One region of the Paenarthrobacter sp. A20 genome, then DNA from elsewhere that is predicted to be linked to it. Evidence: riboswitches for the same ligand, from Rfam matches in the RefSeq annotation. Region 1 holds a riboswitch; each other region holds the start of a gene.

Region 1 (2,266 bases):
TTTTCTGCTCGACGTGAGCATTGTCGTTGGACTTATACGGCCGTGCACGGGTGAAGTAGATGTCCTTCTTCCCGGCCCACTCGATCATGGCGTAGTTGATGAATTCCCCGCCGTTGTCGGTATCAAGCCCCACCAAGGGAAACGGTAGTCGTGCCACGACCTCATCCATGGCCGCAAGGACCCAGACGTGCGCCCCGTTTCGGACGGCCACGTTCTCGGTCCAGCCGGTGAACACGTCCGTGGCGGTCAGGGTTCGTGCGAATTCCCCAGTCAGGGTGGGGCCGCAATGGACGACCAGGTCCGCCTCGATGAAACCCGGGAGCTGTTCGTGCTCGTCGCCGGCCTTACGGACCGTGATCGAATTACGCAGCAGTGGCCCGGCCTTCGTCGCGGAGAGCCCTTTGGGTTTGTCCGCGTCCTTGGTGGGTTTGAGGAGCCGGTCGATCGTGGCCCCGGAGACCTGCATCAACTGCACTCTGACAGCCGGTGTCAGTCTCTTGGTGTCGAGTTCACCAAACGCTTCGAGCTTCGGTAGCCACAGGTCCATGGTCGCGGCCAGATATTTGCCCGAGGGCATCCCCGCCAGCCGCCACACACCGATCAGGACTTTAAGCGTGTCATAGCCATAGGTTCGTCCCCGAGGCTTCCGTACCGCCACCCTCGCAGGGCCCTTGCGCTTGCGCGCTGTGGAAAGCGCCCGCCGGGCATTGGCCCTGGACCAGCCCGTGACGGCGACCAGCTCGTCCAGAACCAATCCCTTGGCATTCTTCGACGACTTCGCATAATCGGCTGCGTACTTCTTCGTGATTTCCCTACGCGTTGCCATCGACAGGTCCATCCCTCATCGTCACCGCCGCGCCCGCAGCGGCCCATGATTTCGCGAGCGTTTCTCAAATGAGGCATGCACCCCGTTTCGCGAGCACTATTCATGAGTCTCGTCGCGGGGTTGCAGAGCAGCCCAGCCTTCGTTACTGTGTGAGCTGCATCACCCAGTGTGGTGGTGCGCGCTTTTGATCCGCGGCGGGAGAGCCCTGCCGGTACACCACCCCAGGCGCCGTAGGAGCAAATCCTCCCCAGGAATCTCTCAGGCCCATGTACCGCCGCGGCGAGGCAACTCTGGAAAGCAGTCCGGCCACCGGGCTCACCGAAGGTGCAAGCGTTCCTGCCGGGCAGGAAGGCGGAAACTCTCAGGTCCATCTACAGAGCGGGGAGGAACCCGAATCTCGTGGCACCCTGTGCCGCCTGAACGATGGAGTTCCTTTGACGATTCATCCTTCCACCGGTAACGATTCACCCCATCTTGAGCGTCAGCTCAGCAACCGCCACATCCAGCTCATCGCCATTGGCGGAGCGATTGGCACCGGCCTTTTCATGGGCTCCGGAAAGACCATCTCCGCTGCAGGCCCTTCCGTCATTTTCGTGTACATGATCATCGGCTTCATGCTGTTCTTCGTCATGCGCGCCATGGGTGAACTGCTGCTGAGCAACCTGAACTACAAATCCTTCAGCGATTTCGCTGCTGACCTGCTCGGCCCTTGGGCCGGGTTCTTCACCGGCTGGACGTACTGGTTCTGCTGGGTCATTACGGGCATCGCCGACGTGATCGCGATCGCCGGGTACTCCCAGGAACTCTGGCCGTCCCTTCCGCTGTGGGTGCCCGGCCTGATCACGATCGGCATCCTCCTGCTCCTGAACCTTGCCACGGTAAAAGCCTTCGGCGAGACCGAGTTCTGGTTTGCCCTCATCAAGATCGTGGCCATTGCAGCACTCATCATTGTTGGCTTGTTCATGATTTTCAGCGGCTTCCAGTCCGACGCCGGACCGGCCAGCTTCACCAACCTGTGGAGCCACGGCGGTTTCTTCCCCAACGAGTTCATGGGCTTCGTTGCGGGCTTCCAGATCGCGGTCTTCGCCTTCGTGGGCATTGAACTGGTGGGAACCACCGCCGCTGAGGCCAAGGACCCGGAGAAGAACCTGCCCAAGGCCATCAACTCCATTCCCATCCGCGTCCTGCTCTTCTACGTGGGCGCCCTCATCATCCTCATGTCAGTCACCCCGTGGACCCAGTTCGCTGCCGGCCACAGCCCGTTCATTGCCATGTTCTCGCTCGCTGGCCTCGGCGCAGCGGCCACCATGGTCAACCTCGTGGTGCTGACCTCCGCCATGTCCTCGGCCAACTCGGGCATCTACTCCACGTCCCGCATGGTGTTCGGGCTGGCGCAGGAAGGCGACGCCCCCAAAGTGTTCGGCGCGCTCTCAGGACGCA
Region 2 (2,266 bases), 130 kb from region 1:
GGGAATGATGTACTCATGCCACGAAAACCAGTTGCCCGGGATGCCGTCCTGGATGCCTACGAAGCCCTCCTCATAGAGGTAGGGGAACGGGCTGCCACGCTCGACGCCGTCGCCAAGCGGGCCGGGGTCTCCAAGGGTGGGCTGCTGTACCACTTCCCCAACAAGGAATCGCTGATCAGTGCCTTGCTGGAACGACTGGACCAACTGGCTGAACAGGACATTGAGCGGATGAGGGCCGCGCCGGACGGTGCTGCCGCGTACTTCATCCGGACGTCCCTGTGGGCCGGGACTCCGATGGACCGTGCGTTTGTGGCCGCGACCCGCCTGGCCGAGGTTGCCCATGAAGAAACCCGCCGCAGGTTTGCCGGAATCCAAAAGCAATGGCTCGATGTCCTGGCCAAGGATGTGGGACCCGAGGTCGCCAAGGCCGTCAGTTACATGGGTGACGGGCTGTATTTCAACGCAATGTTCGAAGGCGGCCAGGACGACGGCAACGCAGGCCGGGAGGCCGACGTCGAAATCCTGTTGGGAGTCCTGGACCGGCTGCGGAAGTAGCACGTCGCCCATTTGCGGCGGCGACCGCCACGTAGGACAATTAACCCTTGTGGCCTGCCCTGACTGAGGTCGCGTACAACTGAACATGCCTATGATCTGCGGCGGGAGAGTCCTGCAAGCATGTGGTGCAGGCGCCGTAGGAGCAAACCCTCCCCAGGAATCTCTCAGGCCCACGCACCGCCGCGGCAAGGCAACTCTGGAAAGCAGCAGGCGCTCAGCCCACCTTCGGGCCAATGGGCGCTGTGCTCACCGACGGTGCAAGCGATGGTTGTCCCAACAACCCGCGGAAACTCTCAGGTCCAATACAGAGCGGGGAGGAACCCGAGCCGCTGTGGCGTACCCAAACGCCGCCCAAGTATTGGAGTTCCTTCGTGACGGTTAGTTCTGCCTCCACCACCTTCGTCGATCGGCATATCGGCGCACGCCGCCAGGCCGACATTGAGACCATGCTCAAGTCCGTCGGCTACGACACCGTTGATTCGCTGGTCGACACCGCCGTTCCGAACGACATCCGCCAGGACGTCGCCCTCACACTGCAAAACGCGCTGAGTGAAGTGGAGGTCCTGGCAGAGCTGCGCAAACTTGCGTCCAAGAACAAGACCGCTGTCCAGATGATCGGCCAGGGCTACTACGACACCGTGACGCCGCCGGTGATCCGCCGCAACATCCTTGAATCCCCGGCCTGGTACACCGCCTACACCCCGTACCAGCCGGAAATCTCCCAGGGCCGCCTCGAAGCACTCTTGAACTTCCAGACCATGGTCCAGGACCTGGTTGGCCTGCCGATCGCCAACGCCTCCCTGCTGGATGAAGCAACGGCCGTGGCCGAGGCCGTCCTGATGATGCGCCGCGCCAACAAGAACAAGGCCGCCCAGGACGGCAAGACCGTTCTTGACGCCGACTGCCTGCCGCAGACCATCGCCATTGTGAAGGGCCGCGCCGAAGCCCTCGGCTTCGACGTTGAGGTCGCCGACCTCTCGCTCGGTCTCCCGGAAGGCGCCATCAACGGCGTCGTCCTGCAGCAGCCCGGCGTTTCGGGACGCGTGTTCGACCACTCTGCCGTCATTGCTGAAGCCAAGGAACGCGGCGCGCTGGTTACTGTTGCTGCCGACCTCCTGTCCCTGACGCTCATCACCCCTCCGGGTGAGCAGGGCGCCGATATCGCTGTTGGTTCCGCGCAGCGCTTGGGCGTTCCGCTGTTCTTCGGCGGCCCGCACGCCGCGTACATGGCCGTCCAGAAGGGCCTGGAGCGTTCCATGCCCGGCCGTCTGGTGGGCGTTTCCAAGGACGACGCCGGTGTCCCCGCCTACCGCTTGGCGCTGCAGACCCGCGAGCAGCACATCCGCCGCGAGAAGGCTACCTCCAACATCTGTACCGCCCAGGCACTCCTCGCCATCGTGGCCTCGATGTACGCCGTCTACCACGGCCCGGAAGGCCTGAAGGCGATCGCCGAGACCGCCCACGGCCACGCCCGGACCCTCGCAGCGTCGCTGAAGGCTGCCGGCGTCGAGGTCCTCCACGGTTCCTTCTTCGACACCATCACCGTCCGCGTCCCCGGCAAGGCTGCCGCGATCGTGGCCGCTGCGGAAGCGAAGGGCATCAACCTCCGCGGCGTTGACGCTGACACGGTGGGCATCTCGGTTGATGAGACCACGACGACGGCGGTTGTCGCCGACGTCGCGTCGGTCTTCGGCGCTTCGGTGCTTGAGTC
Region 3 (2,266 bases), 1.2 Mb from region 1:
GACGCGGAGCTGTTCGTGGTGGACCGCCGCTGCCTCCATCCTTGGCACCCGGAGGGGAAGGCGCTTCCGGAGTTCCTCGCCGATGCCTGGGCTCCGTCGTCCGGGCACGTGTCGCCGGCAGGGAAGAACTTCCAGTGGCACCGCATCCGGGGCAGGCATGTGCTGACCATGGACATCCCCACCCACGCCAACGCGCTCCTGGTGGTGCTGCCCAACAGCGAACCGCACCCGGACGCCGTCGTACTTCTCCACGCGGCAACCGTGCTGGGACTGCAACTTTCGCGCATCGTGCTGTCGCTGGAAGGCCGCCACCGGCTGGCCGGCGAGTTCCTGCTGCAGGCCATGGACGGACGCCTGGGAGTGGCCGAAATGGAGAGTCGGCTCGCCGCATTTGAGGTTCCGCCGCAAGGATTCCTGCTCGCCTCGATGGCGGCGGACGCCGCGGATCGAGCAGCGGACGACGGCGACAGGCTGGCCAGCGTGCACATCGAACTGTGGCGGCACGGGGTTGCGTCTGCGTCCTTGAAGCGGAACAACAGGCTCCACGTGGTGGTCCCGGCAGACGTGCCTGACGACGTCCTGGTGCACTGCGCCGGCTTGGAAACGCTGATCGGGATCAGCGCGCCTGCAGCCGTTGCGAACATCCAGCGCGCGTTGCAGGAGTCCCTCTGGGCGCTGGGTTCAGCCCGGGCCAACAGGCTCAGGCTGTCCCGCTATGCGGAGGGGCCGTCGTGGCTGGGACTCACCGGTTTTGAGGAAGGAACGGCGCTGGTCCGGCGTCTTCTCGGCCCGATTTTTGACTACGAGCAGAGCCAGGAAGGCGATCTCCTTGTCACTCTGAGGACGTATTTGGACTCGCAGCGTTCGTGGCAGAAAACCGCGACAGCCCTGTTCGCGCACCGGCAAACCATCATCTACCGGATACGGAAAATCGGTGAATTGACGGGGCTGGACATGGGTGAAACGTCCACTGTTGCCCAGCTCTGGTTTGCGCTGCAGATCCACGAGGCGATGCACCAGTAGCGTCACCTTGCTTGCGCTTTTTCGAAATGACCCGCTATGGTGTGAAGCGTGTCACTTATGGTGACGCAACGCTTTTGATCTGCGGCGGGAGAGTCCTGCCGGTACATCCAGTCAGGCGCCGTAGGAGCAAATCCTCCCCAGGAATCTCTCAGGCCCATGTACCGCCGCGGTTAGGCAACTCTGGAAAGCAGTCCGGGTAACCGGGCTCACCGACGGTGCAAGCAGGCAACCATCCCTGCGGAATCTCTCAGGTCCAATACAGAGCGGGGAGGAACCCCACATCATCGTGGCGCTCACTGGGCGCCTGAATCATGGAGTTCCTCTTGACTGTTCAATCAACCCCCACCGCCTTCGCGGACCGGCATATCGGTGCCCGTCGCCAAGCCGACGTTGACACCATGCTCAAGGCCATCGGCTACGACTCTGTCGACGGGCTGGTGGACGTCGCCGTCCCCGATTCCATCCGGCAGGAAACTGCACTGAGGCTTTCGAGCGGAAACGACGCCCTCACCGAGGTGCAGGTCCTCGCCCAGCTCCGCAAGCTCGCGTCCAAGAACAAGACCGCAGTACAGATGATCGGCCAGGGCTACTACGACACCGTCACGCCGCCGGTCATCCGCCGCAACATCCTGGAAGCTCCTGCCTGGTACACCGCGTACACGCCGTACCAGCCGGAGATTTCCCAGGGCCGCCTCGAAGCGCTGCTCAACTTCCAGACCATGGTGCAGGACCTCACGGGACTTCCCGTAGCCAACGCCTCGCTCCTGGATGAAGCCACCGCCGTGGCCGAGGCCGTGCTGCTGATGCGCCGCGCCAACAAGTCCAAGACTGCCAAGGATGGCAAGACCGTCCTGGACGCAGACCTCCTCCCGCAGACCATCGCCATTGTGAAGGGTCGCGCCGAGGCACTGGGCTTCGAGGTCGAGATTGCCGACCTCTCAGCCGGACTTCCCGACGGCGACATCAACGGCATCGTCCTGCAGCAGCCGGGCGTTTCCGGCCGGGTTTTTGACCACACTTCTGTGATTGCCGAGGCCAAGGAACGCGGTGCCTTGGTTACCGTGGCCGCGGATTTGCTGGCGCTCACCCTCATCACGCCCCCGGGCGAGCAAGGTGCGGACATCGCCGTCGGAACCGCGCAGCGCTTCGGTGTTCCGCTGTTCTTCGGCGGCCCGCACGCCGCGTACATGGCCGTCCGTGAAGGCATGGAACGCACCCTTCCCGGCCGCATCGTGGGCGTCTC

What was found. A riboswitch is a leader RNA that binds a small molecule or an ion and turns the genes downstream of it on or off. The one in region 1 is predicted to bind glycine.
Region 2: it holds a riboswitch for glycine, as region 1 does, so the genes downstream of both, gcvP (aminomethyl-transferring glycine dehydrogenase) here and cycA (D-serine/D-alanine/glycine transporter) in region 1, are expected to answer to the same signal.
Region 3: it holds a riboswitch for glycine, as region 1 does, so the genes downstream of both, gcvP (aminomethyl-transferring glycine dehydrogenase) here and cycA (D-serine/D-alanine/glycine transporter) in region 1, are expected to answer to the same signal.

What each region holds. Positions count from the first base shown of each region.
Region 1 is NZ_JALJWH010000001.1:1,875,190-1,877,455, forward strand. Features, by position in the region: gene J3D46_RS08960 (transposase family protein) at 1-826, opposite strand, end outside; glycine riboswitch at 1,012-1,110, shown strand; gene cycA (D-serine/D-alanine/glycine transporter) at 1,261-2,266, shown strand, end outside.
Region 2 is NZ_JALJWH010000001.1:2,005,066-2,007,331, forward strand. Features, by position in the region: gene J3D46_RS09580 (TetR/AcrR family transcriptional regulator) at 16-555, shown strand; glycine riboswitch at 648-745, shown strand; gene gcvP (aminomethyl-transferring glycine dehydrogenase) at 927-2,266, shown strand, end outside.
Region 3 is NZ_JALJWH010000001.1:683,373-685,638, reverse strand. Features, by position in the region: gene J3D46_RS03280 (PucR family transcriptional regulator) at 1-1,023, shown strand, start outside; glycine riboswitch at 1,099-1,197, shown strand; gene gcvP (aminomethyl-transferring glycine dehydrogenase) at 1,347-2,266, shown strand, end outside.